DNA from 2 places in the Bacillus sp. KICET-3 genome. Region 2 is predicted to be linked to the other one. Evidence: riboswitches for the same ligand, from Rfam matches in the RefSeq annotation. Region 2 holds a riboswitch; the other holds the start of a gene.
The links. A riboswitch is a leader RNA that binds a small molecule or an ion and turns the genes downstream of it on or off. The one in region 2 is predicted to bind cyclic di-AMP.
Positions count from the first base shown of each region.

Region 1: another riboswitch for cyclic di-AMP. It lies ahead of kdpF (K(+)-transporting ATPase subunit F); the one in region 2 lies ahead of R5H20_RS03000 (dicarboxylate/amino acid:cation symporter).

Region 1 covers NZ_CP137345.1:3,156,156-3,171,115, reverse strand. Annotated here, with positions in the region: gene R5H20_RS16165 (MFS transporter) at 1-918, shown strand, start outside; gene R5H20_RS16160 (aldo/keto reductase) at 947-1,795, shown strand; cyclic di-AMP (ydaO/yuaA leader) riboswitch at 2,037-2,182, shown strand; gene kdpF (K(+)-transporting ATPase subunit F) at 2,409-2,486, shown strand; gene kdpA (potassium-transporting ATPase subunit KdpA) at 2,513-4,183, shown strand; gene kdpB (potassium-transporting ATPase subunit KdpB) at 4,252-6,264, shown strand; gene kdpC (potassium-transporting ATPase subunit KdpC) at 6,277-6,852, shown strand; gene kdpDN (KdpD-like non-kinase potassium sensor) at 6,873-8,033, shown strand; gene R5H20_RS16135 (methylated-DNA--[protein]-cysteine S-methyltransferase) at 8,086-8,604, opposite strand; gene R5H20_RS16130 (bifunctional transcriptional activator/DNA repair enzyme AdaA) at 8,601-9,170, opposite strand; gene catA (type A chloramphenicol O-acetyltransferase) at 9,389-10,039, shown strand; gene R5H20_RS16120 (DUF4064 domain-containing protein) at 10,086-10,433, opposite strand; gene R5H20_RS16115 (hypothetical protein) at 10,529-10,666, opposite strand; gene R5H20_RS16110 (YciI family protein) at 11,050-11,304, opposite strand; partial or broken gene R5H20_RS16105 (YrhK family protein) at 11,334-11,612, opposite strand; gene R5H20_RS16100 (hypothetical protein) at 12,025-12,285, shown strand; gene R5H20_RS16095 (VOC family protein) at 12,669-13,034, shown strand; gene R5H20_RS16090 (thermonuclease family protein) at 13,198-13,983, opposite strand; gene R5H20_RS16085 (hypothetical protein) at 14,114-14,626, shown strand; gene R5H20_RS16080 (YjdF family protein) at 14,879-14,960, shown strand, end outside.
Region 2 covers NZ_CP137345.1:602,866-617,825, reverse strand. Annotated here, with positions in the region: gene R5H20_RS03050 (alpha/beta hydrolase) at 148-837, opposite strand; gene R5H20_RS03045 (UDP-N-acetylmuramoyl-tripeptide--D-alanyl-D-alanine ligase) at 927-2,297, opposite strand; gene R5H20_RS03040 (D-alanine--D-alanine ligase) at 2,446-3,531, opposite strand; gene R5H20_RS03035 (thioredoxin family protein) at 3,689-4,009, shown strand; gene R5H20_RS03030 (Fur-regulated basic protein FbpA) at 4,473-4,619, shown strand; gene fbpB (Fur-regulated basic protein FbpB) at 4,600-4,743, shown strand; gene R5H20_RS03020 (acyl-CoA dehydrogenase family protein) at 4,772-5,941, opposite strand; gene R5H20_RS03015 (hypothetical protein) at 6,043-6,372, opposite strand; gene R5H20_RS03010 (ABC transporter permease) at 6,473-7,240, opposite strand; gene R5H20_RS03005 (ABC transporter ATP-binding protein) at 7,224-8,159, opposite strand; gene R5H20_RS03000 (dicarboxylate/amino acid:cation symporter) at 8,232-9,476, opposite strand; cyclic di-AMP (ydaO/yuaA leader) riboswitch at 9,551-9,691, opposite strand; gene R5H20_RS02995 (AI-2E family transporter) at 9,763-10,803, opposite strand; gene gsiB (glucose starvation-inducible protein GsiB) at 11,094-11,531, opposite strand; gene R5H20_RS02985 (DUF4937 domain-containing protein) at 11,648-12,340, opposite strand; gene R5H20_RS02980 (Na+/H+ antiporter NhaC family protein) at 12,467-13,759, shown strand; gene R5H20_RS02975 (EcsC family protein) at 13,798-14,619, opposite strand.

The DNA.
Region 1 (14,960 bases), 2.1 Mb from region 2:
ACCGCCCGCGTGCTCTCCGCATTTTCACACGGTGTTTTTATGTCGATCGGCTCGACGATTGCCGCCGGCCTTGTTCCGGAGCATAAAAGAGCCGGAGCGATTTCCATCATGTTTACGGGGCTGACCGTCGCGACGATTACGGGTGTTCCGATCGGCACTTTTATTGGGCAGCAATTCGGCTGGAGGTTTGCCTTTATTGCGATCGTCGCCGTCGGCGTATTGGCTTTTATTGCAAACAGCATCCTTGTGCCTGGCGACTTGCCGAAAGGCGTCCGGACGACATTCCGCAGTCAGCTGAAGCTTGTGAAAAGCGGCCGGTTATTGCTTTTATTTATCATTACCGCTTTGGGATACGGAGGCACGTTTGTCGTCTTTACGTACTTGTCCCCGCTGCTGCAGCATGTCACCGGTTTTAAAGAAGAAGCCGTCGCTGTCATTTTGCTTGTATACGGCATTGCCATTGCGCTCGGCAACATCATTGGCGGTAAAGCCGCAAACAAAAAGCCGCTGACCGCATTGTTTTATATGTTTATCGCCCAGGCTGCCGTGCTTTTCGTCTTGGCGTTTACAGCGCCTTTTAAGCTGGCAGGCTTGATCACGATCATTTTGATGGGATTTTTGGCTTTCATGAATGTTCCGGGGCTGCAGGTTTATGTCGTCATGCTTGCCGAACGGTTTGTACCGGGTGCGGTGGATGTCGCATCTGCCGTCAATATTGCGGCCTTTAATGCAGGCATTGCCATCGGATCATATTTAGGGGGGGTGATCACAGAATCGGTCGGACTCATTCATACCGCATGGGTGGGCGGATTCATGGTGTTGGGCGCCGTCGTGCTGACAGGCTTGAGCCTTGCTCTTGAACGCAAAGAACAACACGATGGCCGCAACTTGCAAAAAAATTTAGGGGATTGCATCTGAAAACAAAATGGATAACAGGAGGTCTCATATGATGACTGCAACACATTTACAAGATCGAACAGAATTGCATAATGGCGTGAAAATGCCCTGGTTTGGCATCGGGGTGTTTAAAGTGGAAGAAGGGCCGGAACTGGTGAATGCCGTGAAGACGGCCATCGCCCACGGCTACCGGAGCATTGACACGGCAGCGATATACGGAAATGAGGAGGGAGTCGGGGAAGGCATCCGTCAAGGCTTGCAAGAGGCAGGCATTTCACGAGAAGATCTATTTGTGACATCAAAGGTCTGGAATGAAGATTTAGGATATGAAGAGACAATCGCGGCCTATGAGAAGAGCCTCAGCAAACTCGGGCTTGATCAATTGGATTTATTTCTGATCCATTGGCCCGTTGAAGGCCGGTATAAAGAGGCGTGGCGGGCGCTTGAAACTCTTTATGAAGCTGGACGCGTCAAAGCGATCGGCGTCAGCAACTTTCAAATCCATCATCTTGAAGACTTGATGAAGGATGCGAAAATCAAACCGATGGTCAACCAAGTCGAGTGCCATCCGCGCCTGACGCAAAAGGAGCTGCAATCATTTTGCAGAGCGCATGGAATTCAGCTTGAAGCATGGTCCCCATTAATGCAGGGACAATTGCTTGATCATCACCTTCTGAAGGACATCGCGAAAAAGCATGGCAAAACCGCAGCCCAGGTGATTTTGCGCTGGGATTTGCAAAACGGCGTCATCACGATTCCAAAATCGACAAAAGCGCATCGGATCGCAGAAAACGCGGATATATTCGATTTTGAGCTGACCAATGAGGAGATGGCGCAAATCGATGCTTTAAACGAGAATACCCGGGTCGGCCCAGATCCTGATAACTTTGATTTTTAAAATGGAAGGCACCGTTCGAATGTTCGGACGGTGTTTTTTGGATTGTTCCCAACCCTTTATTCACAAGTGGAGATCAAGAAAATGTCAGGGATAATAAGAAAATAGAAGTAATCAAACGATTTGATGCTGTAAAAGGCTGATAAAAGATAAAAATAAGCCAATTTGGTCATTTATGAAGCTTTACACTAATATGCAACGAGCGTATTATAAATCTCATCAAAAATCTGAATAAAATTTCCAATTATCGTAATCGCTGAATTCCAGACTGGAAGCGGGGGAACCATTTTTTGTGGCGCGGCCACTTGGGGTGAATCCTTTTGAAAGGTAAGGTGACTCTTTGCACCTGAATCCGACAGCTAACCTCGCAAGCGTTTGAAGAGAACCCAAATGCGTGCGGAAAGCACGGTTTCTTAACTGTGCCCAAAACCAAAGCCGTAAGAGGTTTGTTCTCTTGCGGCTTTTTTTCATGCAAAAAAATCAAGGAGGTGAGGAAATGCTGGATATCGCCATGTGGGCCATCGTCGTCTGTTTAGCAGCAGTGATGCTGTTATTGCTGAAATGGGCGGGAAAAACGATCAGCTAATCGACAAAGCCGGGGAAGGAGGAATGTCCGATGATGTTACTGGCAGCTGCGGTCATCGCCGCGTTTGTCTACTTGATGTACGCTCTTTTAAATCCGGAAAAATTTTAACTGTAAACATATTGGGGGTTAAAGAAATGACAGCGTTTATTTCCATATGCTGCATCCTGCTGATCGCTTTATTGCTGGCTAAACCAATGGGGCTTTACATAGCAAAAGTATTCGACTACGCCCCTTCTGCAATCGATAGGTTTTTTTATCCGGTTGAACGCGTGTTTTATCGCATCGGCGGTGTGAAAGCGGAAAACCAATCCTGGAAAAAGTACGCCGCCGCTTTAATTGTCACGAATACGGTTATGATATTGATCGTTTACCTCGTATTCCGGCTTCAGGGAGTGCTGCCCTTAAATCCTGCTCATATTGCGGGAATGGAGCCGACACTTGCGTTTAATACGGCGATCAGTTTTATGACCAATACGAATTTGCAGCATTACAGCGGTGAAACCGGGCTTTCTCTGTTTTCACAAATGACGGCCATTATCTTTTTAATGTTTGCCGCGCCGGCCACTGCGCTTGCAGCTGCCATTGCGATGATTCGCGGACTAGCCGGAAAGCCGTTCGGAAATTTTTACATTGATCTCATCCGCTGCATCACTCGAATTCTGCTGCCGATTGCAGTGGTTGCGACAATTGTTTTTGTGGGTCTCGGTGTACCGCAAACACTTGATTCTTCCGTAACCGTAAAAACGATAACCGGAGGGGAGCAATCGATTTTGCGGGGGCCTGTCGCGTCCTTTTTATCGATTAAAGAGCTCGGAAACAACGGAGGGGGGTATTTCGGCGTAAACTCGGCACATCCATTCGAAAATCCAAATGGGTGGAGCAATGCGCTGCAAATGTTGCTTATGCTGTTGATGACCGTTTCCCTGCCGTTTACCTATGGAAAAATGGTTGGAAATCTGAAGCAGGGTCGAATCCTTTTCATTTCGGCAGGCTTGTTGTTTTTATTCATGGTTGGTGCAGCCTTCATAACCGAATCCGGCGGAAATCCGGTGATCAATCAAACGGGTATCCAGCATGGGGAAGGCAGTATGGAAGGAAAAGAAGTCCGTTTTGGAACTGTGTATTCAGCCTTTTATGCGATGGTCACAACTGCGAGTGAGACAGGAGCGGTCAATACGATGCATGATACGCTTGCGCCGCTTACAGGCCTCTTGGCATTGCTCAATATGATGCTGAACACGGTGTTCGGCGGCTTTGGCGCCGGATTTATGAATATACTGCTCTATGCGATGATCACTGTTTTCTTGTCGGGATTAATGGTCGGAAGAACGCCTGAATTTTTGGGCAAAAAAATTGAAGGAAAAGAAATGAAGCTTTTAGCAGTCACCCTGTTGATTCATCCGTTGTTGATATTGGGGGCCTCGGCGCTTGCCATCTTTACTCAGGTGGGGCGGGAGGCGATTTCAAATCCAGGTTTCCATGGGATCAGCCAAATTTTATACGAATTTACGTCTTCGGCCGCTAATAATGGTTCAGGATTTGAAGGGCTGAAGGACGCGACGCCATTCTGGAACTTATCGACAGGAATCGTGATGTTCATCGGCCGTTATTTCTCAATTGTTACGCTATTGGCGGTCGCCGGATCGTTGTGCAAGAAAAAAACCGTCCCGGAAACCATTGGGACATTCCGGACAGATTCAAGTATTTTCGCCGGCATTTTCATCACCTCGATTTTGATTGTCGGAGCGTTGACCTTCTTCCCTGTCCTGGTGTTAGGACCGGCCGCGGAATTTTTAACATTATGAAAGAGAGGATGCATAACATGAATGATTTGAACCATGCCCATCCGCACCTCGAATCAGATTCGGGCCAAATGTCGAATCAATCGATCGTAAAGGACGCGGTTAAAAGGGCTTTTATCAAATTACATCCGAAAACGATGGCTAAAAATCCGATTATGTTTATCGTTGAAATGGGATTTTTGATAACAATACTGCTGTCTGTGTTTCCGCAGTTTTTCGGCAGTACGGCAAATCCATGGTTCAATCCGGCGGTATCCGTCATTTTGCTGTTGACGGTTTTATTCGCCAACTTCGCCGAGGCGCTTGCTGAAGGAAGAGGAAAAGCGCAGGCCGATTCTTTAAAACAAACGAAGAAAGGAGTATGGGCCAATAAAGTAACAGGTGACGGAAAGACGAAAAAAGCATCGTCTGACGAATTGCGAAAAGGAGACGTTGTCATTGTTTCCCAAGGAGAAATGATCCCCGGCGACGGCGAAGTGATCAGCGGTCTCGCTTCAGTTGATGAATCGGCCATAACGGGTGAATCAGCGCCTGTCATAAAAGAGCCGGGAGGCGATTTCAGCTCCGTTACCGGAGGAACCCGGGTTGTCAGCGACTCGATTAAAGTAAAAATCACAAGTGACCCCGGCGAAACATTTTTAGACCAGATGATCGCTTTAGTTGAAGGGGCGGAAAGACAAAAAACACCGAATGAAATCGCGTTGAATACAGTGTTGACGAGCCTGACCATCATCTTTCTCATCGTTGTCGCGACACTTCCGTTTTTTACGGATTATCTCGGCTTTCACATTGACCCGGCGGTCTTGATTGCACTGCTGGTCTGCCTGATTCCGACGACAATCGGAGGGCTTCTGTCGGCTATCGGCATTGCCGGCATGGATCGCGTCACCCGTTTTAACGTACTTGCGATGTCAGGTAAAGCGGTTGAAGCCGCCGGTGATATTAATACGATTATTCTTGATAAAACCGGAACGATCACATTTGGAAACCGGATGGCGAGCGAGTTTGTCCCGGCCGGCCAAGAAACGCTTCAAACGGTCGGCGAATACGCGGCGCTCTGTTCCATTCATGATGAAACGCCTGAAGGACGTTCGATCATCGAGCTTGCCAAAAAACAATCCATTCCATTTGACGCTTCTGCCGCCGAAGACGGGGAATGTATAGAATTCAAGGCGGAAACCAGGATGAGCGGCATCAACCTTCCGGATGGAACAGCCATTCGCAAAGGCGCCGTTGACGCGGTGAAAAAATGGGTGATACAGAACGGCGGAACGGTCCCGCCTGATTTTGACCGGGAAAGCGAGCGAATTTCAAAAGAAGGCGGCACCCCTCTGGCTGTGGCTGCCGGGGATCAACTGTACGGTTTGATTTATTTAAAGGATACCGTAAAACCGGGGATGAGAGAACGCTTTGAAAAGCTTCGGAAAATGGGGATTAAAACGATCATGTGTACAGGCGACAACCCTTTAACAGCGGCCACGATTGCAAAGGAAGCCGGGGTGGATGATTTTATCGCGGAAAGTAAACCAAAAGACAAGATCGATGTGATCAAACGCGAACAAGCAGAAGGAAAGCTGGTCGCTATGACAGGCGATGGAACAAATGACGCGCCTGCGCTGGCGCAGGCCGATGTCGGGCTTGCCATGAACAGCGGAACAACGGCAGCAAAGGAAGCGGCCAATATGGTTGATCTCGATTCCGACCCGACGAAAATTATTGAGGTCGTATCGATCGGAAAACAGCTGCTCATGACCCGCGGCGCTTTGACAACTTTCAGTATCGCAAATGATATCGCCAAATATTTTGCGATTATTCCTGCGATGTTTATGACGGCGATTCCCCAAATGGCATCGTTGAATATCATGGGACTCGCTTCGCCGATGTCGGCGATTTTATCGGCGCTGATATTTAATGCGCTGATCATTCCGCTGCTTGTGCCGCTGGCAATAAGGGGAGTCGCATACAAGCCGATGAATTCAAACGCGCTGTTGGCCCGCAATTTATTGATGTACGGACTTGGCGGTGTGCTCGTCCCGTTTATTGGAATTAAGCTGATCGATATGATCATGCAGATCATGGTGTGAGGAGGATCAATCATGAAGGAAATCGGCCCTGTTATCAGAATCAGTCTGCTCTTGATGATCGTTTGCGGACTTGCTTATCCGTTGGCTCTGACCAGCATTTCACAAGCCGTAATGCCTGAAAAATCGATGGGAAGCCTTGTTTATGACAAAAAAGGAGAGGCTGTTGGATCTGAATTAATTGGCCAGCCATTCACTGATCCGCGCTATTTTAACAGCAGAGTATCAAGCATCGGCTATGATGCCTCAGGATCCGGATCGCCAAATGAAGCTCCGTCAAATCCCGCTTTGCTGAAACGCGTAAAAACATCCATTGAAAAATGGAAGCGGGAGAATCCCGATGTACCTGTCAATCAACTGCCGATCGATTTGGTCACAAATTCCGCATCGGGATTAGACCCCGATATCAGTCCTGCCGGAGCAGCAGCGCAAATTCCGAGAATCAGCCGGCTGACGGGAATATCGAAAAAACAGCTGCAGCAATTGGTTGAGGTACACACAAAAAAGGCATCCATGTTCAGTGAAGCGCGGGTTAATGTCTTGCTTCTGAATATCGACCTGAAAGAAAAACTAACATCAGGAAAATCTTGAAAAGAGGCGGAGAAGCTGTGATGCGAAAAAACAGCCGCGACTATCGAAGAAAAACGCCTGAAGAGCTGCTGGCAGAAATTGAACAGCTCAAAAGAGGGAGCTGGACGATTTATATCGGCTCGGCGCCAGGTGTAGGGAAGACGTACCGAATGCTTCAGGAAGCGCACGATGTAAAACGTGAAGGAATAGACGTTGTCATCGGTTTGGTCGATACGCATAACAGGAAGGAAACGGCTGCCTTGATAAGGGGACTTGAGGTCATTCCTAAACGAAAAATTGAATATAAAGGAAAAACGCTTGAAGAAATGGATGCCGCTGCGATTATTGAGCGAAAGCCTGATCTTGTCATCATCGATGAACTGGCTCATACCAATATACCCGGCTCGAAAAATGAAAAACGATACATGGATGTGGAAGATATATTAAGAGAAGGCGTCAATGTCCTGTCGGCCGTCAACATTCAGCATATTGAAAGCGTTCATGATATTGTCCAGCAAGTGACAGGCGTAAAAGTCAGGGAGCGGATTCCCGACCGGATCTTGGATCTTGCCAATGAAGTCATCCTCATTGATGTGACACCGGAAACGCTGCAAAAGCGGCTGCGGGAAGGCAAAATTTATGAACAGCATAACATCCAGCAGGCTTTGACTCATTTTTTCACAAAAAATAATTTGGCCGCACTCAGAGAGCTGGCCTTACGCGAAGTCGCCGATGATGTGGATGACCGGATAGAACGTCTAAACCGGCAGAACGGCTATAGCCGGCCAAGGGGAACAAATGAAAAAATACTGGTGTGCGTCCAGCATGGCAAAAATGCCGAGAAGCTGATCCGCCGGGGATGGAGAATTGCCAACCGGCTGAAGGCGGAGCTGTTTGTCTTACACGTGTCCCGCAAAGCCAAGGATCAAATGACGGCAAATGAAAGACATAAAATTCAGCAATGGGAACGTCTTTGCGGGCAATTTGGCGCCGGGTTTATCTTCCTGCCCTCAAATGACCGCCGTATTTCAGAGGCGATAACCGGGGTGGCAAAACAAAACAATATTACACAAATCGTGCTGGGACAGTCCGCCCGTTCCAGATGGGAGGAGATTTGGAAAGGATCAATTGTCAATAGTATGATGCGTCATACAGACGGAATCGATATTCATATTGTGTCAGATGATAAAACTTCCAATTGATTGAGGCTGCAGACACCGTTCGTTTCTTTCGAACGGTGTCCGTTTCAGCCATTCAGCGCAGCGGAACTGCTTTTTCCAGGATAAGCAGATTTTTTTTCATTTCCAAACCGCCCCGGTACCCTGTCAAACTGCCGTTTTTTCCAACCACCCGATGACAGGGGATGATGATTAAAAGCGGATTGGCCCCGATCGCCGCACCCACCGCGCGCACGGCTTCAGGGTTTTCGATCCGCTCCGCAATATCCGAATAGGAGCAGGTTCTTCCATAAGGAATGTCCCGCAATGCATGCCAGACGGCCAATTGAAAAGGCGTCCCATAAAGGTGGACGGGGCAGCTGAATTCTGTAAGTTCGCCATTCAAATACGCTGTCAGTTCATTGATATACGGCTGCATTGCTTGCTCATCCCGGACCAGCATATAGTCCGGGAACCTTTTTTTAGACCAGGCCGCCAGCTCATCAACATGCTGACCGGGCGATCCGACAAAACAAAGCCCCTGTGCTGTTGCCGCAATATAAAACGTCCATTGACTGTCACGAAGCATGCTCCAATACAAGATTTCAGCGCTCATAACTGTATCCCCCGCTTTCTTTTCCGAAACTCTGTCGGCGTCTGACCCGTTTTCTTTTTAAACAGGGAGGCGAAATAATCCGCATTCAGGATGCCCACCTTTGAAGCGATTTGTGAAATCGTTTGATCTGAAAACGCAAGAAGCCCGCACGCTTCTGATATTCTTTTCTGACTGATATATTCAAGCGGGGACATCCCTTTAATCCGCTTAAATGTCCGCTGCAGATGAAAAGGGCTGGTATGGCACCTTTCAGCCAAATCCGTCAGTGTCAGGGGTTCATGATAATATCTCCCGATGATCATCGCCGCCCGTTCGGCCAGCTCTTCATCAGGAAGCAGAGGGCCGTCCGGATTGCATCGTTTGCAGGGACGGTAACCTTCTGATAAAGCTTGTTGTGCATCCGGGAAAATGCGAACATTTTCGATATGGGGAACCCTCGATTTGCAGGAGGGGCGGCAAAAGACGCCTGTCGTTTTCACCGCGTAAAAGAATACGCCGTCATAAGATGAATCATTTTCAACAATGGCCCGCCACTTTTCAGGCGTAAGGACCGTTTTATCATTCATGTGATCACCCCGATGTATGTCAGTATAACCTGAAAACGGGCGATGCGGGAGAGGTTAAAATGGATGAGCAAGATGACAAAGGAGTTTTCCCGCGCTTGCTCCGAAAAGCCGTTGCATGTTACTGTGATGGAAGAAAGATGACATGAGGTGAGGTTGTTGGTGAAATCAGTGGACCACCCCTCCTAAAATAAAAATTCGATTATTTTAGGAGGCTAAACATGAATTTCCAAAGAATTGAACTTGAGCATTGGCATAGAAAACCTTATTTTGAACATTACATGAAAGCGGGGAAATGCTCATACAGCATAACGGCTAACATCAATGTGACCGGGCTGCTGAACAGTCTGCGAGACAAGAAAGTCAAGTTCTATCCTGCTTTTATTTACATGGTGTCGAGAATAGTGAACGCCCACCCCGAATTCAGAACGGCATTTCATGACGGGCAGTTGGGATGTTGGGAACAGATGAATCCGTGCTATACGGTTTTTCATCAGGAGGATCAGACCTTTTCCGCCTTATGGTCGGAATACTCACGTGATTTTCCGCGGTTTTATCAAAACTATGTGGGGGACATCGAGAGGTTTGGAGACAAAAAAGGATTATGGGCAAAAGGTAAATTTCCTGCCAACACGTTTTCCATTTCCTCAATTCCATGGGTTGACTTTACGAGCTTTCATCTGAACCTGGCGAACAGCGACCATTTGCTCCCTATCATAACAAACGGGAAATTCTTTTCAGATGGAAAAGAGACATATTTGCCTGTAGCACTGCAATGTCATCATGCAGTATGTGACGGTTACCATGCGGGTGTTTTTATCAATGAATTGCAAAAGCTGACTGATTCATGCAGAGAATGGCTTGTGCGGTGAAATCGTGCGATGAAAAAAGAGGCCTGATATAGGCCTCTTTCTTGTATTATGCGGCTGTAGAATTCGTTTTGTCTTTTCTCACCAATCCCATAATACCTGCGATCATAATAAGGACAGCCGGTAAGATATAGAACATGAAAATACAAATAAATCCGCCGACAGCAGAAATAATCAGCAAAATTCCGCCAAGCTTTGGTTTGCTTTTCACCAAAACAGAGCCAATAATGGCAAGAATGGAAAGGAAAACTGCGCCCCAGCCTAATCCAATGATTTCGCTTGTTCCAGACGAGCTGAATGATGCGTCGATTCCGCCGATCATTAATGCCATAAAAGCTCCAATAAAACCGAAGATACCGCCAATTAAACCTAATACAAATTCTGTCGTTCTTTTCATTATGTATAAAACTCCTTTGTTTTTACCAGTGTTTTCACTGATATTGGTTTATGATTTATCCAATCGCCACAGTTCCATTTCCCTCTTTTACTGCATTAGTTTCTTTGCCCTCTGTTTAACGTTCCCTGTACCTCGCCTCCAACACCACCGCTAATTAACAACATTATGATTGCGCCGCTTTGTTCAGGATAAAATGATGCGGTGTCAAAAACGTCATCTTCAGGATCGTCCATTCTAAAATTCTTCCTCTTGTATTGATTGGAGAACTGCCGCAGTTGGATACATCATCAGCCGTGTGCATGGGCAAAAAAACCTTTTGATTAACACCTCCAGTTGGTAAAATGAACACTCTTACTATAATAGGTTTAAATACCCATTTTTTCAACAGGTTTTTCGAAAAAAATCATACGTTTGGTCTTGGGTGCACACATTTTGTATCGGTTCTAGTTCCTATTTCTTTAATTGATTTTGAGGGCTTTGTCAAATGAGCGGTTCAGGACATGGGTAAAAAGAACATGCTCTTGATTGAGAAATCACCATTTTCAAAGTGAAGATTTCATTTTTCAGAAAAATAAGCCTTCTCACGATCGAGAAGGCTTATTGCGCGTGACAGAGGTTATTTTGTCAGCCATTCTTTAACCACAAGTATAGAAGCGCCGCTTTCGATGAGCGGGTCGGAATGTCCGATTTTTTGGGCTTCTTCAAAAGAATCCGCTTGGATGAGATACGCTCCTCCGCTTCCATCTCCAAACGGGCCGTACATCTCCAAACGGTTTTCCTCTTTTAGCCGGTTTAAATAGTCATAGTGAGCAGGCACATATGTATTGTCAAAGTTTTCAGTCCGGGTTGTCATGAGCAAATATCTTGTCATCAAACATTCCTCCTTAAAATACCTTTATTTTAGCACAAAAAGGAAGGCTGCTGATAAACATTAAGATGTCTCCTGCAATGAACATCATGAATCAAACGGATCGCCGGCCTGATCGCCAAGCAGAAGGCTCCGGGCAGCAAAAAGCCAAACTCCCGCCGGATCTAATTGATCAGAAAAATAGAAAAAGCTGCCGACATGAAACAAAATGCCGATAATAAAATCTTTTATAAAAGACCTTATATCTTTTTTTTGAAAAACTGTTCGTACCGGTTGATTTTCCCGGTTATTTCGTCTGCTTCTTTTGGCAAAACTCTTTTTCTCTTGCCCTTATGAAGCGTCTCATCAACATGGAATGGCAACGCGGCGCCGCAATGGTGTGATTGTTCATCATGGCATTCCCAATAGTATGATAAATAGACTGCTATTTTCATGTGTTTTGAGTGCATTATAATTCGAATATCGCAAGGGGAGGTGACATGGATATAAACAATAAGACAAAGCAGCCGGTATCTCCAAAGGGCTGGTTTTCCTGATGGCGATCACTTCAGGCTTTATTGCGGCCAATATTTATTTGAACCAAACGCTCCTAGTCAGCATGGGACAGACCTTCACGTGACAGCTGCACAGGTGGGGCCTGATCTCCACCATTCCCCAAGCGGGTTATGCATTAGGGAATTTCATGCTGGTTCCCCTTGGCGACATGTTTGAAAGGCGGCGCTTATGTTGAATTTGCTGTTTCTCGTCTGTCTGTGTCCTGCTGCATCAGCGCTTGCGGGACATTTTCTCTGGCTCGTGTTGGCTCACCTGCTGTTAGTTGTTTTCACCATTATTCCACAGATTATCGTTCCCTTTGCGACCGGTCTGTTCAATGAAAATGAGAGAGGGAAGGTGCTTGGCAGCGTTGCGTTCGGCCTGGTATGCGGAATAACCCAAATCAAAAAACGTTCGTTAATAAATTTAGATACATATCTTAGGGTGTGAAACTTTATTTAAATAGAGCAACTTTTTTGTGTTTTAAGAAAATTTTTATATAATTCTACATAATTCGTTTGAATTTGACAAAATTCATGGTTTTTCACCTATTGTAAATAAATGCTTTTAAATTATAATTGAATAGTCGGAAAAGTGCAAATGTTCTAAGAGGATTGAACCAATAATAAATAATCGATCCTGGCTCTTATTAAAATCAATAAAGAAATATAGGGGCATAGACTTACAGCGTTCCCGATGGTATGTCAAGGAAACTACTATGGAATCAATTGATGGTGATTTCGTTATTCGCTTAGACAGCCCTCCTCTTCTAGAAAAGTTAACTATCCTAGTAATGATAAGAAATTTATTAATCCAGAAAGTAGGTGTAAAAGATGAAAGCCAAGGTTTGCATGGTATCCATTAAAGTAACACATATGAAAGAAGCGAAGAATTTTTATTGTGAAAAGTTGAATTTTAAATTAGAAAAAGAGTATGGAGAAAATATCATTGAATTAAATGTCAATGGTTTTCCAATCATTCTTGAGAAGGCTTCGAAACCGAACACCTTAGAGTATGGAGAAAATTCACAAATCGTTCTTGGATTACAGACCGATGATATTAATAAGGACCTGAATCATCTGAAAAAAAACGGTGTAAAAGTTTTATACGAAGAGCCGCAAAAATGTCCACCGGGTCTTTTTACGGTCATTGTGGATCCGTTCAATAATAAAATTGAGCTGCTTGAATTTTCTAAATGAATGGCAAACATTTGAAAACAAAAAATTGACTATTGTAATATATCTGAGCGATGGAGGCTGCGGCGTTGCAACGCGGCTTAATGTGCAGAGATTGGATTTTTAAGAGCGAATCTGCCATCCGCATAGAAAAAGAATAGCCCGGACCCGGGCTATTCTTTTTTAACTACCGCTCACAGGCGTAATTGTCATGGTCGCGGTCCATTTTAGCCTGGTAGGCAGGGTGGGATTTTGGGACGCCGTTTGGATATTTTTTTCTCAGTTCAGTGCAATTTGTGAACGTTTCTTTAGCGTCTGATGACGGAGCTGCATCCTTTGAATGAGCCCCGCTTGCTGCGGCATCTTTTGAAAGAGCGCTTTTCGGCGCAGAAATTGATGTTTGCGCTGTTTTCGATTTTCCGGCAGCACATCCATTAAATCCTTTGTCAGTCACATAGCCGGACTTGCTCCAAATGGCAATTTGTTTCTTCTTAGCGGCCTTTTCATCCTTTTGATATTGATCTAAGTATTTTGTATTTGGAGGATATACGTAAGCTACCCTTGCAAGGCCCTCTTTTAAAAGCTGTTCTTGGACTGATTGACCGTCCGCATACACATAAGCCAGCAATCTGCCGTATTTGTCGGTGCGGTCGCCTTTATCAAATTCCAATTCCAGCTTGCCGCTGCTGACCAATTTTTTGTTTTCGCTGGAAGCGTCTTTTCCATATGGCTGAACACATGAGTTTGGTTTTTTTGTTTCCGGCGTATCAATCAGCAAATAACGGACCGTTTTCTCTTTTCCCTTATATTTTACTTTAATCGTGTCGCCATCGACTGCACGTATAAGTGTGACAGCCACACGGTCTGAGTGTCGGCCGTCTTCTGTTTTTTTCGAAGAAACGGCGCTGGAATTGCAAGCCGCCAATGAAACACTTAATATAAGCGCAGCAATAGCCAAAACACATTTTTTCATAGCAGAATTCCCCCTGAGCTGTTATCTGAACAAAATCTATCATCGGCTAAAACAGCCGAATTTTCAAGGCGGATGTTTTATTTTAGAAATTTCTTTGGATATTCTGCGAGTTTTGCAGTAGGATCATGATATGAAGAATAATAGAAAAATCCAGCTTGAAAAGCTTCTGAAAGAAAACAAAATCAAACAGGCAAAAAAACAGCTCATCGCGGACTTGAAGAAATACCGCGGCATTGATATTTCCCAGAACGAATTTGTTGATGGCCAATTATCCAGGGAAGCCCATCAAAAGGTTTATCAGCTGGTGAAAGCCGATGAAATCAAAACGATCACATTCGCCTATCACGAAGAAGAGCTGAAGTCAAAGATTGCCCTTATATATAAGGGCTTTGAGAATTTCAGTGAAGAAACGGTTCTGTTTTATCCTTTTACATTCTGTTTTTACGTGAAGAGCAGCCATCACCTTTATCTGGAGCATCCAATTGCTATAACAATGCCGCTATATGCAACCAAAAGGATGATCGCAAAACTGGTGCCGGACATCTACGATGATGTGGTTGTTGTGTCAGAAACATTCGAATTCGGCTTTGTTCTAAGCGAAGACGAATACTCGGATGTAACCATTCATTATTGGGGAATATAAGCTGGCGAAAAAGGACGGAAACGTGCAACAGAGAGCCTTTTGCGATACATGATTTCCCGTGTGGCAAGATGCACGTTTTGCACGCTGCAAAGTGCATCTTGGAAACATCTATAAATTTTGATAAATTAATCATGAAGAATGAAAAAACACAATCCGGTTGGTAGTCCGGATGCATTGTGATAATGTCAGTAACCTTCCCCTCCTCGGGATGTCCATCATTCTTCGGCAATAAATGTAGAGGAGGGAATCGTTATGAAATTAACGATTTACTATGACGGCCAGTTTTGGATCGGCATCATTGAGATTGTGCAGGAAGGGAATGTAAAGGCATTCC
Region 2 (14,960 bases):
AACATGCCGCTCCCCGTCGCAAACCGTCTTACCGCATGCCTTTTACACATTGTAACATAGGCTTTCATGGGTTTCGACAGTACAAGTTTATTTTTTCTTCAACCTGTTCCTTTCGCCATTATATTTTCCCGATTTGCGATCATTTATTTATGATCTCTTCAGAAAAGCTTCGACAGTATGAAAAAGAAATGAGGTGTTTTCTTCAAGACAAATATGGTGATGCGATTCCGGGAGCAGACATAGTTTTTTTTCGTTGGAAGGAATCGTTTCATATAAGTAAAAAGCGCTTGATACAGGTACGATTGAATCACGTTCTCCCTGAACGATGAGCACAGGGATACGAAGTTTTTTCAAAGCGGGTTTGGTGGCTTTGACGAGCTTGCGGAATTGCAAAGCGGAGGAAACAGGCGTGTTTGTCAGCTTTTTCTTGTATCTTTTGTATAGCTGATTGTCCTCCAGACTGCCTTGAAACGTATCTTTTATGACAGTTTTTAAATCTTGAATCAGCTGTGCGGGGCTGATATATCGGGCAGCCGCACTTAACAGCACAAGGCGGCTGACCGGATATTTTCCCGCCAAATAGGCGGCGATCATTCCGCCCATTGAAAAACCGATTACATAGACGTCATCGCATTCCTTCAGAAGGCGGATGAGCTCGACTTCCGCGCATGCAATCCATTCCTGATAACAGACGCCTTTTAAAACCGGAATGTCTCCGTGCCCCGGAAGCGTGATCATCTCAATCTTCCAATCGCCCGCTTGCTTCAAGTGGGCGGCCAGCGGCTCTATTTCATACGGAGCTCCTGTAAACCCATGAATGCATAAACACCCTATCATGACCTTTCACCCGTTTTCTTTTTGCTGTTTATCAAAAAAACCGACTGAATGATTCCATATGAAGAGCTTTTTGCACGCGAACCGGTTCCTTACAAATCTTTTACGACATCTTCAAGCTTCATTCCTCTTGATGCTTTCACCAGAATGAGATCTCCCCGATCCGCTTTTTCCTTCAGCACCTGTTTCAGGCTGTCTTTATCTTCGCGGCTAAAATGAAAAACCCGGTTTTCAGGGAAATGCTGAAGCGCCCCTTTTGCAATATATGCCCCAAGGTCTCCATATGCAAAAACAAATTCGATCAGCCCGGGATCAATCGATTGCCCGATTTCCTCGTGGAAGATTTTTTCATTTTCTCCAAGCTCTAGCATGTCGCCGAGAACAAGCAGTTTTTTGCCATACCCATCCAGCTGCTCGACAAGCTCGACCGCCGCCTTCATGGACGTCGGACTGGCGTTGTAGGCGTCATTGATGACGGCAATACCGGCTTCTGTTTTGACCAGCTCAAGCCTCATTCCCGTTACTTTCAGTGCTTTCAGCCCTTTGGCGATGTTTTCGCGGCTGACGTGCAATAGATCGGCCGCGGCAATGGCCGACAACGCATTCTTGACATTATGCTTTCCGAGGACAGGAATGAAAAAGGCGGTTTCGATCCCTCTGACACGGAAAAATGCGCCTTCTTCCGTCTGTTTTACGTCCTCCAGCTGGTAATCGAATGCCGGGTCTTCCCCGAATGTTTTTGTCTGATATGGCGGATGAATGATTTTTTCGGAGAGAAGCGGTTCATCTCCGACATAAATCAGCGTCCCCTCTTGTGAAAGGCCGTTGACGATTTCCAGCTTCGCTTCTGCGATTCCTTCTCTTGAACCGAGTTCAAGCAGGTGTGATTCGCCGATATTTGTGATGACGGCGATATCCGGACGGGCAAGGCGTGTCAAAAAATCGATTTCGCCTTTTGCGCTCATTCCCATTTCAAGCACGGCAATCTCGGCATCTTCCGGCATTGCGAGAATGGTAAGAGGCAGGCCGATGTGATTATTATAGTTCCCTTCCGTCTTGTGCACCTTGTATTCGGTATTTAAAACAGCGTGAATCATATCCTTGGTCGTCGTTTTTCCATTCGATCCTGTCACACCGACGACTTTCACCTGAAGCTCGTCGCGGTATGCCTTCGCCAGTCTTTGCAGGGCTTTCAGCGTATCATCCACAATGATGACTGCGCGTCCTTCCGGCGGATTCGGCTCATTCCGATTCCACAGGACAGCCGACACACCGGCCTGAAAAGCCTGCTCTGCAAACGCGTGTCCATTGAACCGTTCCCCTGCAAGCGGAATAAACAATTGTTCTTTCTCCAACTTTCTGGAATCTGTTGACACACCCTTTACCAATCGTTCGCCAAACGACTGATCCAGAAGAGTGCCTTCCGCCATATCGGCGATTTCTTTTACTGTTCTCTTTATCATGTCTGTCCCTCTCTTTCTCCAGCAAGGAAAAGAGACACTACCCGAAAAAAGATAGTGTCTTACAGCTTATAGAGAGCGGCGGTTGTCCGCTCCCCAAAAACCCGGCTGGGATGAATCAAGGCTTGCCGGCTTCCGGCCTGCCCCTCGATTAAAATGTATGTTTGATCTGCTGTTTTTCTTGATGACGCTCAACGGCCAAATCGACGAGCTTTTCGATCAGATCGGAATATTCGATTCCGGATTCCTTCCATAAAAGAGGAAACATGCTAAATGGGGTAAAACCGGGCATTGTGTTGACCTCATTGATCAAAACCTTTCCTTCATTGGTCAGGAAAAAGTCCGCTCTGACAAGGCCTGAGCCGTCAATCGCCTGAAAAGCCCTGATTGCCATCGTCCGCATTGTTTCGTATTCTTCTTCTGCCAAAGAAGCCGGAATAATCAAGTCGGTATCGCCGTCTTCATATTTTGCTTTATAGTCGTAAAAATCCTTCTTCGGAGCGATTTCGCCCGCCACCGAACAGATCGGTTCATCATTTCCAAGAACGCCGATCTCAATTTCACGGCCGATGACGCCTTCTTCCACGACGATTTTGCGGTCATATTGGAAAGCCAGTTCAAATGCCTGATCGAGCTCTTCACGATTCCGGCATTTGCTGATGCCGACGCTTGAGCCGAGATTTGCCGGCTTGACAAAACACGGATAGCCGAGCTCTGCTTCGACTTGATCATAGCTTTCTTCTTTCGCTTTACTCCAGGTTTTTTTCACAAAAGACACATATTTCGCCTGGTCAAGACCCGCTTGAGCGAACAGATGCTTCATAACCACCTTATCCATTCCTGCTGAAGAAGCAAGAACCCCGTTTCCGACATACGGAACATTTAACAGCTCAAGCATGCCCTGAATCGTGCCGTCTTCTCCGTTCGGCCCGTGCAAGAGCGGAAAAACAACATCGACCGGCTCTTCATCCTGTCCGGATTGTCCCGGGAACATATCCCGGTTCAGCAATGCAGGTGAAAATGTCTGACCCGTCTGTTCAAATTGAAGCATTTTTACGTTTGAAACAGGTTCTGACAGCTGCGGCCCTCTCAGCCACTCGCCCTTTTCTGTTATATAAATCGGATGTATATCAAATTTTTCAGTATCCAACGCTTTTGTAACGGCTAACGCGGTTTGCAGGGACACATTATGCTCCGCAGATTTCCCGCCGTATACCAAACCTAATCTTGTCTTCAATTCGTACTCCCCCCACTGGATTCATCTTTACTATCTTATCACTTTCCCGGGAAAATGATCTAATGATTTTAAACTTATTAAGCAACTGAAAAAAAGCATTTATATGTAATTCCTTCTCATTTTATATTAAAATGACTTTGAAAAGGAGAGATGGCAATTGAAAAAAATCACAACTGCAGCACAATTTAATGAACTCATCCAATCCGATAAAGAAATCATCATCAAGTTTTACGCCGATTGGTGCCCTGACTGCACACGGATGAACATGTTCATCGGGGACATCCTTGAGGCATACAAGGAAAACAAGTGGTATGAACTGAACAAAGACGACCTTCCAGAGCTTGCAGAGCAATATCAAGTCATGGGCATCCCAAGCCTCTTGATTTTCAAGAACGGAGAAAAAACAGGTCATCTTCACAGTGCAAATGCCAAAACGCCTGAAGAAGTAAATGAATTTTTATCAGAACATATCAGTTAATTCGTTTCACATCTGTTTTTTATGTCTTTCGGCACGGACGGGGCTTGATCTGTCCGTGCTTTTATATATATAGCTGCTTCATCCGTCATGATAAAAGACGGTCTAACGCCATATTTGTTACAAATAAAAACGGAAGATGCATTAGATCGACAAAGTATTTCCCGGGAAACGAGCAGACGACAAAATCGATCAAAAAAGTCCTTGATTCGATCATTAAATTCAGGTAGAATGTTTTTTGTTCCTATTTTGCAATTATTTTTTCTAGTTGAGTGAAGCCCATGTCGGCTTCTTTTTTTATTTGCTTTCATGGAAATATATTCATATTATAGAGTTTTCTTCAATACGGTGTTAGAGGTCTCACTTTACAGAGTGCGATTTGCTTTTGTATAATTGATAATGATTATCAATATCATATAGCTGTTGCGAGGTGAATATTGTGCCCCCTCAATCTGAAGATAGAAAAATGCAAATCATACAGCGGTTCATTCAGCTTGGAATATACAAAAAAGCGGAACGGCACCTTTACGAATTGTCCTTGAACGAACTTGAAAGCGAATACGAATCTATAAAGCGAAGAAAGGCGGACAACCATGTCAAAACGAAAAATTAAAACCTATCATCAGCTTGTCGACGAATATAAAAAAGAAATCATCCGCAGCCATAAGGAAATGGACATGATTTATGACCGGATCGACCGCAGGCTGACGGCCGTTTCCAAAGGAAAACAATCATGAAAAAAAGCCGGGCAGTTGTCCGGCTTTTTTATGTTTCGCTGAACGCCTTTCCGGCAAGCTTGGCGATGGTCGCATCATCCATTGGCGGGTTGTGAAGACCCGCCCTGACGTCCCGGTAATATCTTTGCAGCGGGTTTGTCCTTGCGAGGCTCTTCGCTCCGACGACCCGCATCGCTTTGTCCACAACATTGATCGCCGCATTTGTGACCGCATGTTTAACAGCTCCGAGTTCTCCTGTCAATTGACTGCGGCGTTTCGGATCATCATAGATTTCTGCGACATGGTACAAGAAATGACGGGCCTTCATCAGCTCCAAATCAATCTCCCCGATATGCCGCTGAACAGCGGGCACTTCTTTAATCGGCCCTTTCAAGCTGTTCGGCGTATAGACATTTGCAAAATGAACCGCATAATCCCTCGCCGCTTGGGCGATTCCGAGATAGACGGCCGGAATGTGAAGAAGCCAGCCGTTGATGCTTTCCGTTCTTTTGCCGGTTAGAAGCTCTACAAGCATTGAATCGTCAAGGCGGACATCTGTCAGCACAAGATCGTGGCTTCCCGTTCCTCTCATCGCGATCATATCCCATGTTTCCTCAATCGCCAGACCTTCAGCATCCTTGTGAATCAAAAAGACACCGATCGTCTGTTTTTCTTCGATCCATGCGGTGACAAGGAAATAGTCAAGCACAGGGGACATGGTCGTAAAGATTTTTCTGCCATTTACGATCCAGCCGCCCCCTTCTCTCACGGCATTGGTGCCGGGGCGTCCGCCTCTTGTGGGACTGCCGGTCTGTGCTTCGCTTGCCGCCCTGTTAACCAGCGCCCCCTTCAACGATTCTTTGGAAACCATCGAAAACACGTCGGGATCCCAGCTGTTTCCTTCCGCCAATTCCCCCATGACACTCAAATGCCAGCCGATGCTGAGAGCGGTTGGACCGTCTCCTTTTGCCAATCTTTCCTGAAATAAAAGCATGTCATAAAGTGAAATGCCTTCACCTCCGTACCTTTCCGCCACCGTCAGCGCGGTATAGCCCGAATCGCGCAATTGCTGGATATGCTCTTTTGGAAAAAGAGCATGTTCATCATAATAAGCGGCCGTTTTCGCAAATTCATCTGCGAGTTTCCCGATTTTTTCGAGCCATTCCCGCTGTTTTTCGTTTTTTACAAATAATGAGCACACATGGAAACCCCCTGACATTATTCCGATCAATTTAATATGTATTATAGTTTGCGAAATGCTGATGCGCAACCAATGAGTATTATAAAAAAGCGCGCTCTCGAAGCGAGGCGCACTTTCATTTACGCGGTTTGTCCGTCTTTCTTCATTCCGAGGTAAATCAGCATGTATGTCAAATAGCCCATCGTGATGACAAGACCGCCGAAGAAAAAGTCGGAAAACAGCGGTTCCTCATATGCGGCGATGCCGGCAAGCACGATCCAGCTTGCATACAGATAGCCGATAAAAAAGCGGAAACCAGTTTTTAATTTATATAACATTAACAAACCTGCAAGCGAAAACAATCCAAGCGCAAGTCTAAAATAGACAAGATGGTCAAAATGAAAAGCAAAAGAGACAAATGAAAATGACAACAGCAAGATCATCGGCATTGCCGTAATAAATTTTCGCATAGATTGGTCATCTCCTATTCCCTTATTATAAGGAAAAATAGGAGCATAAAACTGTAACCGCGACATGTTTCACAAAAATGTCATGCCTCCGCCACCGCTTTTACAGTTTGATGTCCCGTTTGCAGAAGCTCCACCAGGCCACACCGATAAAAAACACAAAATGAATGGCGATGATAACAATCGAAAATACCGGGGTCATTCCTGTAAAAAGCGTTTTTGCATGTTCGCCGTATTGCGTAAAATCGGTGTTGGCAAACAGCAAAAATTTTCCCCAAGGATTTTTTAAATACGCCATAATCGTCACAAGCGTTTTAGCTCCGTACAGCACGGCAATCGACACCATGATGCTGAGGGCGCTGCTTCTGAACAAAGCCGAACACAGGAACGCAAAAGCGGCCATCAGAAAAACCTCAAGCCATTGCGAGCCGATCATGCTTAACGTATTGAAAAATAATGTCCCGGCCTTTGGATCGAGTTTTGCTCCAAAAAAGACAAGACCGAACAGCAGTGAAAAGCCGTAATAGATCATAAAAAGCCAAATGCTTGCAAGCACGATTGTCAAAAACTTGGAGATCAGGATTTTCTCTCTGCTGACAGGGCGGATCAGCAAAAATTTAATCGTCTTTTTGTCATACTCAAATGAAATGATCGAAGCCGCCACTACAATCGTAAGACCCTGCAAAAGAATATTCAGGTTGGGCGCAAAAGAAAAGTAGCCGATGAAATGATCATCCGCGCCTGCGCCAGCCAAAATCCGTTTTGTCACCAATGCAAGCAGAAACTGAAACACAACAATTAACGCCAGCGATACAACGGTTACTTTTCGCTTGACCAGCTTGACATGCTCATTTTTAATCAGCCGAAACATCTGAATCTCCCTCCTCCATCGCAGCGGTTAATGTCATATATTCATCCTCAAGCGACTGTTTAAAAGGAGCAATCGAATATACATCAATATCATGGATGACAAGCTGTTTATTTAAAGCGGGAATTTGCCTTTTTTCAGCTTTGACAGCCAACAGCCCTTTTTCCATCCATGCTTCATAGCCATTCTCGGTCAGCCATTGAAGCGCCTTCTCCTGAGGCTGCACCTCCAAAAGCGCTGTTTCAAGCTTTTCTTCCGCCTCAGTCAGGCTGACTGAAGATTTCACCCTGCCTTTTTGAAGGATGACGACCCTGTCGCACAAATCTTCAACTTCCTTCAACAAGTGCGTTGCAAAAAGAATGACGGTCTCTTCCTCTTTGGCCAGCTCCCGCAGATGTTCCCGGAAATCCTTCATTCCCGCCGGATCCAAACCGTTCGTCGGTTCATCCAAAATCAGCAGCTTGGGACGGTGAAGAATCGCCTGGGCAATTCCAAGACGCTGTCTCATTCCAAGCGAATAGGTTTTCACTTTATCGTCAATCGCATCTTCAAGACCAACGCGGCCGACCACCTCTTCCAGCCTCTCCTGGCTGATCCCGGAATGCATATTGGCATAATGTTTAAGATTTTCATAGCCTGTAAGATATGGATAGAATTCAGGATTTTCCACAATGGCGCCAACAGATTGAATCGCTTTTTCAAATTGGCGGTCAATCGGGAAACCGTTAATGATGATCGAGCCGCTGCTCATTTTGATTAACCCGGTGATCAGCTTGATGAGCGTCGTTTTTCCGGATCCGTTCGGACCAAGCAGGCCGATGATTTCCCCCTTGCCGGCCTTAAGATGGATGTCTTTCAGTATCGTTTTGCCGTCAATGATTTTATTGACGCCTTCTATATGTAAAACAGGATGATCAGTCATGCTTGTCCTCCTTTTTCCAAAAAAATAAACAGTGCCAAAAGGCACTGTTTGATTATAGCATTTTTCACCGCATTACATAGACACTTCTGAATGAGGCGCTTCGATTTTGCCATGCTTTTTCTCCGTTTCGGTAACAATCACGGCACATGCCGCATCCCCTGTCGTGTTGACAGCCGTCCGGATCATGTCTAGAAGTCGGTCAATTCCCAAAATTAAGGCAATTCCGGCAACAGGAAGATTAACAGATTGAAGAACCATCGCCAGCATGATCAGACCCACGCCGGGCACCCCTGCTGTACCGATGCTTGCCAGCACGGCGGTCAACACAACCATCAACAGCTGTGGCATTGTGAGATCCACCCCGTAAACCTGAGCGATAAAGATGGTCGCAACCCCTTGCATGATCGCCGTTCCATCCATGTTGATCGTAGCACCGAGCGGCTGAACGAAACTGCTGATCGGCTCCGGCACTTTCAGCTTTCTTTGCGCGACATCCATGGAAACCGGCAGTGTCGCATTACTGCTTGACGTACTGAACGCAACGATCATAACCTCTGAGAAGTCCTTAAAGAATGTAATCGGATTCCGCTTTGCGAACAATGCAATCGTCGTACCGTAAGTGACGATCGTGTGGATGACAAGTGCCAATATGACAACGATCATGTACAATCCCATCGCTTTGATCGCGCTCCATCCCTGGCTGCCGATTGCTGTCGCGATCAAACCGAACGTCCCATACGGCGCAAATTTCATCACAAGGTTGACGAGATACATCATCAATTCGTTGCCTTGTTCAACCACTTTCAGAAGAGCGTCCGCTTTTTTCCCGAGCATTGTAATCCCGAGTCCCACGAGGATGGAGAAAGCGATGATTTGCAGCATATTTCCTTCGGCCATCGCTTGAACCGGATTTGTCGGAATGATGTTCAGCAGCGTTTCCGCTATGCTCGGCGCTTTTTCGGCTGAATATTCCGCAGAGCTTGTATCATATGACCCGATTTCTCCCGGTTTAATGACCAAGGCCAAGATAAGGCCGATAATGATGGCGACCGCTGTTGTCGATAAAAAGTACGCGATCGTTTTCGCACCGATTCTGCCGAGCTTCTTGGGATCTCCAAGCCCCGCTACCCCCAATGTCAGAGAAAAGAATACAATTGGAACAACAAGCATCTTAATGAGATTTAAAAAGATGGTCCCGAGCGGCCCGAATAGGAACGTATTGAGCTTCGAGAACAGGTCAGGCGATGTGACGTTTAACACAATACCGACTACCGCACCAAGAATTAAACCAATGATGATTTTCGTTGCCAATTTCAATAAAGTTTCCCCCTTTTGAAAAAAAGCCCATGAGAGAGGTCTCCCATGGACTTTTACCATTTGATTTGGTTCCACATGACTCTCTTCACGTTGATGAGGTTAGCTGACGGGTTCGGACGAAGAGATGTCCGTCTTTCCGCTCGCATGGAACGGAAAAATTCACCCCAAATGATCGGGTCCCCCACTCCTAAAAAAGGATTAAACGTGTGGCGTTATAAAGTTATATTACATTTATACCTGATAATTCGAAATATGTAAACAACCTTTTTCATTTTACAATTTTTTGCTATTTATTAGGATTCGCGTCCCGGTTTTCGTCCTTATTTGTCACCTCAAGAACATCAAGGCAAAACACAAAAATCGGAATCCCGATGATCAGGCCCCAAATGCCTATGAAATGCTCTGAGAAAATCAACACGATAAACGTGAAAAAAATCGGCAGCTCCGTCTTTGCAGACATCAATTTCGGATTAAGGAAATAGGTTTCAATCGCATGGACGATCATAATGACGAGCACCAAGGAAACGATATAAGCCATTCCGCCGATGCTGTAGGCGATAAAGCTTAACGGAATAAGAGAAATGACAACGCCGGCGACAGGAACCAAACCGAGGAAAAATACCATGACCGCCAGGCCGAAAAGCTGAGGAAAACCCATGATTCCAAGGGCGATGGTCGTTAACGCGCAGTTGACAGAAGCGATGATGAACTGAGCCTCAAGCACCTTGCCGAAAGTTCTCGTGAATTTTCTACCGAAAAAAGCAATCTCCTCATAAAAAACGGCCACTTTGCTCGTTTTAAATTTATCCATCAAATTCATGACTTTATCTTTTTCAATTAAGAAAAACATACTGAGAATCAAAGACATCACCATTTGCAGACCGAATGTGCCGATGTCCGTAATATATGTATAGATAAAGTTAAGTCCCTTTTCCAAATACGATGTCAGGTTGATATCGCCGAACATATTGGTGATCATATCGAGAAAAGGGATGCTGTCTGGATGAGAAGCGATATATTTTCCCTGTTTAATCAGCTGCTGAATCTGCTTGACGATAACAGGATAGTACAGCGCCCCGCCAAGCGAAAGCCCGAGAACAAGTGCAGCGTATAAACAGGATATAATCAGCTTCTGGCTGACTCTAATAAAGCGGTTTAAAAAATGTCTGATCACATTTTCCAAACGATTCATTAAAAATGTAAAAATAAATGTGAGCAGTATTAAATTCATCATGCTGCGTAAAAGGTATAAAACCCCCGTTAAAATAACAAAAACAAAAAAGCGCCTGACCCCAGGATGCTGAAAAAATTTAATCAACGCTGCCATTCTTGCACACTCCCACCAGTACTTTAGTCCTTAACTATTAGCATATTCAAGCTTTATAATTACAATTTGATGTATCATCTGTAAATTATATAACAAAAAAGCGCGGAAATCTCTTTCCGCGCTTAAATAAATCATAAAAAATTTTATATTTCAAAACAGCGAAAAAAATATACACCAGACGCCGGTTTATCACTGTTTGGCCATCGGTTTGATAGGTCTGTCTACTCAAATCCTTTAGTAGGATGCAGTGAAGAAGAGAAGGCCCCCAATGGAGCCCCCCTCTCTCCTTTTTAACCGCTTCTTCTTTGTCTTCCGCCTTTTTCGCCGATATCGCGGTAAAAATCTTTATCATGGTTTTTGCTTGTGGCTTCTCCGCCTTTTTCACCGATTTCCTGGTAAAATTCCTTTCCATGGGTTTCGCTTGTTTTCTCTCCGCCTTTATGGCCGATCTCCTGGTAGAACTCTTTGTCATGGTTTTCGCTTGTGGCCTCTCCGCCTTTTCGGCCGATCTCCTGGTAGAATTCTTTGTCATGGTTTTTGCTTGTAGCTTCTCCGCCTTTTTCACCGATCTCCTGGTAGAATTCTTTGTCATGGTTTTTGCTTGTGGCTTCTCCGCCTTTTTCACCGATCTCCTGGTAGAATTCTTTATCATGGTTTTTGCTTGTGGCTTCTCCGCCTTTTCGGCCTGCTTCTTCCCGGCTCATTTTGTTATCATTGTTGTCTGCCATTTTGAATTCCTCCTTTTTAAGTGGTATGGTTTTTACATTCCACGTCTGAAAAAGAGTAAACAAAAATAGCACATTTACGAAAGAGCCGGGAGAACATTCGGGATGATCAACGCTTATTACGCCCTGCAAGCGACCGTCCATTCCGGGACAAGGGCCGGCGAATGGCGTTTCAATGCCCGTCCGATCTCTGCCGGATCTTCTATCAGCTCAATATGGCTTGAATGAAACGTGTCTTTTTGATTTGTTGTTTCATAGATAAGATCGTGATCATTCTTCATGAAATTCATATAATCCTGTTTCGTCTTCCAAAGCGCCATGATCACGGCTTCAGGCCCTTCTTCAGCCTCCAGCCAGCCGCCCCACTGCCTGACGAATCCTTTTATGTTTGAAATCGGCTTCCATTTGGCCTGCGCTTCGCTGAACGGCTGCCGATTCCGGCCGGCCGGCTTGCACCGAATCAGCTTCAGCACATTATCTTTTTCAAATCCGACGGCTTCAGACGCTGTTTTTGCCACCGAGAGACAGACGGTCTGTTGATTGGAACGAAACCTGTAAATCGCGCCTCTTGGAATCAAAAATGAATCATTTCGTTGCAGAACTTCTGTCCTGTGATCCATGACATCGACCAATAGCTCCCCCTCCAACACGATGATCAGCTTTTCTGAATCCGGATGAAAGCGCCACTGGCATTCACCTTCTAAAACCGCGGCCCGCACGCAATGGTCATTTACTTCTGAAACGGCAAAATGAATATCATCCTTCGTTCCTTTTGCCATTTCGATTACATGTCGTACTGGATTGGCCTCCATATGCTCCCCCTCTTTTTGTTTGATGTTCTCCCGAACTTATTTTACCATTTGACTTTTAACCGTTCGCCTTTTAAAGTGTTGGATATTGATGAAAAAGGGTTTGAAGAAATAGAAGAGGTGTACATCATGCAAAACCAAACCGGAAAAGCCTCCGGGCTTTTGCCGCTCTTATTATTTGTCTGTTTATTCGTTGGATCAGGGATTGTAACCGGCGATTTCTACAGCCTTCCAATAGTCGCCGCCGCTCTGATCGCTTCGGTTCTTTCATTGGCCATGAACCGAAAAGAGACGCTCAATCAAAAGACGGAGTGGTTCGCAAAAGGCGCGGGCCACCCCGATATTATGATTATGATCATGATTTTTATTTTGGCCGGCGCTTTTTCGTCTGCCACAAAAGCGATGGGAGCCGTAGACTCGACGGTGCATCTGGCCCTGTCGTTTATTCCTGAACAGTTTATGGTTCCAGGCTTATTTATCATCGCTGCCTTTATTTCAATTTCAATTGGAACCTCGACTGGAACGATCGCAGCTCTTGCTCCGATCGGCGCGGGAATCAGCGGCGAAATCGGCGTTTCTGCTGCGCTTTCGGTGGCTGCCGTTGTCGGCGGAGCGATGTTCGGCGACAATTTATCATTTATTTCTGATACGACGATTGCAGCGGTTCGTACACAGAAAACGAAAATGGCGGACAAGTTCAAAACCAATTTCTTGATCGTACTGCCCGCCGCGGTGATAACGGTCATACTGCTGGTCATCTTCTCTCAAGGCGGGCATCTTGGGGCTCAGGAAGCGGCATACAGCTGGGTGAAGGTGCTTCCATACCTTGGCGTGCTGATTTTTGCGCTTCTCGGGTTCAACGTTATGGCCGTCATCCTCGGCGGAATCGTTTTGTCCGGTGTTATCGGAATCTTTGACGGCAGCCTGACGCTTCACTCCTATTTAAGCGCCATCACTGAAGGGATCGGCGGCATGTCTGAGCTGATCATTTTGTCCCTTCTGATCGGCGGAATGGCGGAAATGATGAAGAGAAACGGCGGAATCGCCTTTCTGCTTCACTTCGTTTCAAACCGGATCCGTTCAAAAAAAGGAGCCGAAGCCGGAATCGCCGGACTTGTCAGCACCGCCAACCTGGCCACGGCCAACAATACGATAGCCATCATTACTGCAGGGCCGCTCGCCAAAGATTTATCAGATCAATACGGCATCGACAATCGCAAGTCGGCGAGCATCCTTGATATTTTTTCTTGCGCTATCCAGGGGCTGATCCCCTACGGCGCACAAATGCTGTCAGCGGCGCAAATTGCGAAAATATCGCCGATCAGCATTCTGCCTTATTCCTTTTATCCGATTTTGATCGGCATCTGCGGGATTGCCGCGATCATATTCGGGCTGCCGCGTTTCACAAGAACATCAAAATGATTTACGGGCTGCCGATCTAATCGGCAGCCCGTTTTTTCTTATTCCGCCTGTTCTCGCTCCAGCTCTGCAAGCTTTTCAAGGATTCTCCGTTTTTTATACATCATCATCCCTGCTTCAGCAACCCCGCCAACCATTGAGCGGTTTGAGATTGCCCCAAAGAGAATGCCGGCGACAGGCACCATTTGAAAGAGCTTTTTCCAGCCGAAAGAATCGCGGTACGTATAGACGACTTCCCGCCATCCCTGAATTTGCGAGATCATGTTCTGGCGTGCGCCGGGTTGTTGATGATATGTACTGAGCTCTTCGATGATCGCTTTTTTTCCGACTATGTCCGCCGCACTGAGCTGAAGGCATTTAATGATGAACATGCGCTCCATTTTATCCTTCGGATCGTAGCCGTATGAGACCGCGATATCCTGCAGCGTTTTCAAGGAAAGGCCGAGAATGGCGGGAATATCAACGGCAAGGGTAAACAAACCGCCGACACCCGTTGTCGCGCCTTGGACGGCAGCAGTGTTCGCCCTGTTTTTTCCCAGCTCTTCACAAATATGATCCATCACAGAGAGCGGTGCTTTTTTGATATCCTCAATTGTTTGAATCGTTTCTTCCGGAAGCTTTTTTTGAAACTGCCGGATGAGATGTTTTTCAGACGTCAAATATTGCCCGCCATTTTGAATAAAGCCTCCGATTTCATCGAGCAGGACGCCGATTTTATCCTGGATAAACGCCGGCGTAAGCTTGTCCAGCACTTTAAACGGAATCCGGCCGATCCGTTCCCAAAACCATACTTTCTGTTGTTCCTTTTCCCATTTCTCAATGGCTTTCAGCTGGGCCTCTAGGTCTGTCTGTTCATTATGCATGGAACGCCTGTCCTCCTTACCGTTTTTTATAGTATACAATGATCAGCCTTAAGAATCCGTGTTTTTTTACCTATACGAAAAAGGAGGGGTGAGAGGATGCCATGGTCAGTGAGCGATGATTATTCCGCTCAAAACAAAATCGCACGAGGGGTATGAAGAACGGAGCGTAATTCCGATCGCAATAAGCCGGGCAAAAGAGTGGGCTGAAAAACAGAAACCAAGACGTTTTTGGAAAATGATGGTGAGACAAAACTGGATGGCGGCGGATTGAATCAGCGCCCCGAGCTCACGGAAAAGCGCGGGCATGTCATAGGCCGGGCGGTGAAAGCCGATGATGCCAA